DNA from 2 places in the Aquipseudomonas campi genome. Region 1 is predicted to be linked to the other one. Evidence: predicted binding sites of a transcription regulator. Region 1 holds the regulator's gene; the other holds the start of a gene.
What was found. The regulator FliA, encoded in region 1, starts transcription of late flagellar genes. The targets are predictions, from matches to a motif close to CTAAAGTTTNNNNNNNNNNNGCCGNTAA.
Positions count from the first base shown of each region.

Region 1 (2,473 bases):
CGCAGAGCATGGTGCAACTGACGCCCATGCAGCATGCCGGCCTGATCCAGGCCTTCAGCGACATCAGCGACAACCTCGACGTGCTGGTGATCGATACCGCTGCCGGCATCGGTGATGGCGTGGTCAGCTTCGTTCGCGCCGCCCAGGAAGTGATAGTCGTGGTCTGCGATGAACCGACCTCGATCACCGACGCCTATGCCCTGATCAAGCTGCTCAACCGCGATTACGGCATGAGTCGGTTCCGTGTTCTGGCCAATATGGCCCACAGCCCGCAGGAAGGTCGCAACCTCTTTGCTAAGCTGACTAAAGTGACTGACCGTTTCCTCGATGTGGCCCTGCAATACGTGGGTGCCGTGCCGTACGACGAGTCAGTCCGCAAGGCCGTGCAGAAGCAGCGCGCGGTCTATGAAGCTTTCCCGCGCTCGAAGTGCGCACTGGCGTTCAAGGCGATCGCCCAGAAAGTCGACACGTGGCCCTTACCGGCCAACCCGCGCGGCCATCTGGAGTTTTTCGTCGAACGTTTGGTGCAGCAACCGATCGCGGGAACGGCGGTATGACAGCAGCAGCCAGTGGACTCCGTATGTACAACAAGGCGCAGGCGCAGGATTCCCAGCACCAGCTGATTGAGCGCTACGGGCCGCTGGTCAAGCGTATTGCCTACCATCTGCTGGCACGGCTACCGGCCAGTGTTCAGGTGGATGATCTGATCCAGGCCGGCATGATCGGCCTGCTCGAAGCCTCGAAGAAATATGACGGAGGCAAGGGCGCCAGTTTCGAAACCTACGCCGGTATCCGCATCCGTGGCGCCATGCTCGACGAGGTGCGCAAGGGCGACTGGGCACCGCGCTCGGTACACCGCAACACCCGCATGGTCAGCGACGCAATCAGAAAGATTGAAGCCCGCACGGGTCGAGACGCTAAAGATCAAGAGGTTGCGGCCGAACTCCAATTGAGTCTCGAGGATTACTACGGCATTCTTGGCGACACTTTGGGCAGCCGCCTGTTCAGTTTCGACGACCTGATGCAGGACGGTGAACATGGCGGCATGCATGAAGACACCGGGAGCACCCAGACCGAACCCCTGCATGAGCTGGAAGACGAGCGCTTCCAGTCGGCGCTGGCTGAAGCCATCGCCAACTTGCCGGAGCGCGAACGCCTGGTTTTGGCGCTGTACTACGACGAAGAACTGAATCTCAAGGAAATCGGTGAGGTCCTGGGAGTCAGTGAGTCCCGTGTCAGTCAACTGCACAGCCAGTGCGCCGCACGTTTGCGTGCGCGTCTGGGTGAGTGGCGGGCCAGCTGAAGGGCTACCGGTTTCATGATTGCGGCGTCTCCGGGGGCCGGTGACGTTTAAGACTGTACGGAGGTCGACTTGGACAAGAACATGAAAATCCTCATCGTTGATGACTTCTCGACGATGCGACGGATCATCAAGAACCTCTTGCGTGATTTGGGATTTACCAATACCGCCGAGGCGGATGACGGGGTGACCGCATTGCCGATGCTGCAGAGTGGCAGCTTCGACTTTCTGGTGACCGACTGGAACATGCCCGGCATGACCGGCATCGACCTGTTGCGCGCGGTGCGTGCCGACGATCGCCTGAAAACCCTGCCGGTGCTGATGGTGACGGCCGAGGCCAAGCGTGACCAGATCATCGAGGCCGCGCAGGCCGGGGTGAATGGCTACGTGGTCAAGCCGTTCACGGCTCAGGTGCTGAAGGAGAAGATCGAAAAGATCTTCGAGCGGGTTAATGGCTGATGTTCGCCACGAGGGCGCTATGGCACACGATGACTCCCTGGGCGAGCTTGAATCGACCCTGAAGATGCATGCAACGCAACTTGTCGACAGCCTGGAAAAAGGCCGTTTTGGCGAAGCCGTACAACTCATTCACGAACTCAACCAGACCCGCGACCGTGGCCTGTATCAGGAAGTTGGCCGGCTGACGCGGGAATTGCACAACGCCATCGTCAATTTTCAGATCGATCCCGGTAATCCCCACGCTCAGGAAATCTCGCAGATCAGTGATGCTACTGAACGGCTCTCCTATGTAGTGACGATGACCGAGAAAGCGGCCAACCGCACCATGGATCTGGTCGAGCAGAGCGCGCCGCTGGTCAATGGCCTGGGTGACGAGGCGCAGAGTCTCAGCGCCGACTGGGGCAAGTTCATGCGCCGCGAGCTGGGCGCCGATGCCTTCCGCGAGTTGGCTAAACGTATCGAACTGTTCCTCGCTCACAGCGAGCGTGACAGCCAGAAGCTCTCCGGTTACCTGAACGACATTTTGCTGGCGCAGGACTATCAGGACCTGACCGGCCAAGTGATCAAGCGCGTGACGCAACTGGTCACCGAGGTTGAAGGAAATCTGCTGAAGCTGGTGTTGATGGCCAGCCATGTCGATCGGTTTGCTGGTATCCAGCATGACCACGAGGCGCTACGCGCCGAGCAAGAACAACAAAAAGAGCCTTCCCGGGG
Region 1 covers NZ_CP053697.2:1,990,153-1,992,625, forward strand. Annotated here, with positions in the region: gene fleN (flagellar synthesis regulator FleN) at 1-557, shown strand, start outside; gene fliA (RNA polymerase sigma factor FliA) at 554-1,303, shown strand; gene HNE05_RS09210 (chemotaxis response regulator CheY) at 1,385-1,759, shown strand; gene HNE05_RS09215 (protein phosphatase CheZ) at 1,779-2,473, shown strand, end outside.

Region 2 (2,473 bases), 430 kb from region 1:
CGATGGCGGCGTTGAGCGCGAGCAGGTTGGTTTGCTCGGCGATGGCGCGGATCACTTCCAGTACCGAGCCGATCTTCTCGCTGCTGCTGGCGAGGCCTTCGACCTCCTGCATGGCGGCACTCAGCTCGGCGGCCAGTTGTTCGATCGACAGCGTGGTACGGTCGATCACCGCCAGGCCTTCGCGGGTCGCCGCATCGGCGCCGCGTGCCGCATCGGCAGCCTGGGCGGCGTTGTTGGCCATGTCATGGGCGGTGGCGCTCATTTCCTGGGAAGCGGTGGCCACCTGGTCGACTTCGCGGAACTGCTGCTGCATGCCGGCGCTGGTCTGGCTGGCGATGGCTGCGGATTGGTCGGCGGTCTGGCGGGCATCCTGCACACTGCGTTTGACGTCAGCGATCACCGGTTGCAGCTTGTCGAGGAAGCGGTTGAACCAGCCGGCCAGGGTGCCCAACTCGTCGGCCTTGGCGTATTCCAGGCGACGGGTCAGGTCGCCTTCGCCGCTGGCGATGTTCTGCAGCATGGCGGCCACGTCGAGGATCGGCCGGGTTACGCCACGGGCAGTCAGCCACATCAGCAGTAGGCCGAGGAGGATGGCGACCAGGGCCAGCACCAGGGTCAGGGCGGTGTCACGGGTACGTTGCTGGTCAAGCTGGTCTTCCAGTTGCTGGGCTGGGCCGAGCAGGGTCGTCAGCGGCACTTCGAGCAGCACGGCCCAGGGCTTGGACTCCGGAATCGGTAGCAGCGGCTCGAGCACGCGCAGCATGCTGTCGTGCTCGATGAACTGCGATTGGCCGCTGCCTACCAGCGCCGTCAGTTCGCTGCCTTCCTCCGGATAGGCAGTTTCTGCGGGCTTGCCCAATACGCTCGCATTGGGGCTATGCCCGGCCAGCAGGCCACCCGGACTGAGGATGCTGACTTCGCCCTGGCCGTCATACAACTCCTGGCTGGCTTTGCCACTGAGGTCTTGCAGGCTTTCCAGGCTGATGTCGACCCCCATCACGCCAATGACCTTGTCGTTCTGGATCAGGGGGAAGGCGATGCTGGTCATCAGCACCTGCTTGCCGTTGATGTCGTCGTAATAAGGGTCGAGCACGCAGGCCTTGCGGGTGTCGCGTGGGCAGGTGTACCAGGCGTTGTAGGCCGTGCCGCTGGCGCCGGCAGTGGTGTCGTTGAGCTGTGCCTCGTCCATTGCCTCGGACTCCAGCTGGCCCGGCGTGCTTTGCGACCAGTACAGGGAGAAGCGGCCGCTGTCGTTGCTGCCCAGTTCTGCCTGGCCAGCAAAGAGTTCGTCCTTGCCATCGAGGCCGTTGCTTTCGAAGACCACATAGAGGCCGATCAGGTTGGGATTGGCATCCAGGGCGGTGCGTACCTGGCGGGTCAGGTCTTCACGCAGGTCGAAGGCATCGAGAAAGCGCTTTTCCGCCTGGTCCTTGAGGAACAGTACCTGGCGCGAGAACCCTTTGCCGTACTGGTAGGCATCCATGAAGTAGCGCTGAATGCGGATGCCCTGTAGCTCGCCGCGGGCGGCCATGCGCAGGCGGGCGGACTCTTCGAGCATGCTAGAGCTGGAGGCTTTGACCAGCTCGGCGCCTTGCTTGGATTGGTACAGCGAGGCACCGACCAGCAGCGTGACGATGGCCAGCAGGCAGAGGCCGGCGAGGAGGGTGATTTTCCACTGGATGGACAGACTACGGGACTGCATCGGCAGGGTCCTTATCAGTTCAGACTACAAGCCCTATATCGGTGCGCGCAGAGCAGACTTGATGCTTGCGCTGGCGAAATAGAGAGCTACATGAGCATTTAGGTGGAGCAGCTGAAACCCAAGGCAAGAATTATGCACAGTTTGCTCAGTATCCTGCACAACTTTAGTTTTGACAGAAGCTGACCGATCGGGCAGAGTGCTGCGCTTTTTTCTCGGGCTCTGGTGCTCGGTCTTTCTTGTCCTGATGGGAGTGAGTCATGAACGCAGTGGTTGCCGCAGTGGGCATCATGCTGGTCCTCAGCCTATGCCGCGTGCATGTGGTGGTGGCCCTGATCGTTGGGGCCCTGGCCGGTGGCCTGGTGGGTGGGCTGGGTATAGAGGGCTCGCTGGCGGCTTTCAACAAGGGTCTGGGCGGAGGCGCCACGGTAGCGCTGTCTTATGCCTTGCTGGGTGCGTTCGCGGTGGCGATTGCCAAGTCCGGTCTGGCTCATGCACTGGCTGACAAGGCCTTAGCTCTGGTCGGGCGCAATGAGGCGAAGGGCACCGGCACTGTCAAATGGCTGTTGATTGCCTTGTTGCTTGGCGTGGCGGTGTCATCGCAGAACATCCTGCCGATCCACATTGCCTTCATCCCGCTGCTGGTTCCGCCGCTGCTGTATGTACTGACCAAGTTGCAGATCGACCGCCGCCTGATCGCCTGCGTGATCACTTTCGGCCTGATCACTCCTTACATGTTCCTGCCGGTGGGTTTCGGCGGCATCTTCCTCAATG
Region 2 covers NZ_CP053697.2:2,419,240-2,421,712, reverse strand. Annotated here, with positions in the region: gene HNE05_RS11310 (methyl-accepting chemotaxis protein) at 1-1,702, opposite strand, end outside; gene HNE05_RS11305 (Na+/H+ antiporter family protein) at 1,960-2,473, shown strand, end outside.
Region 2: the regulator FliA is predicted to act here: its motif matches at 1,738-1,765, upstream of HNE05_RS11310 (methyl-accepting chemotaxis protein).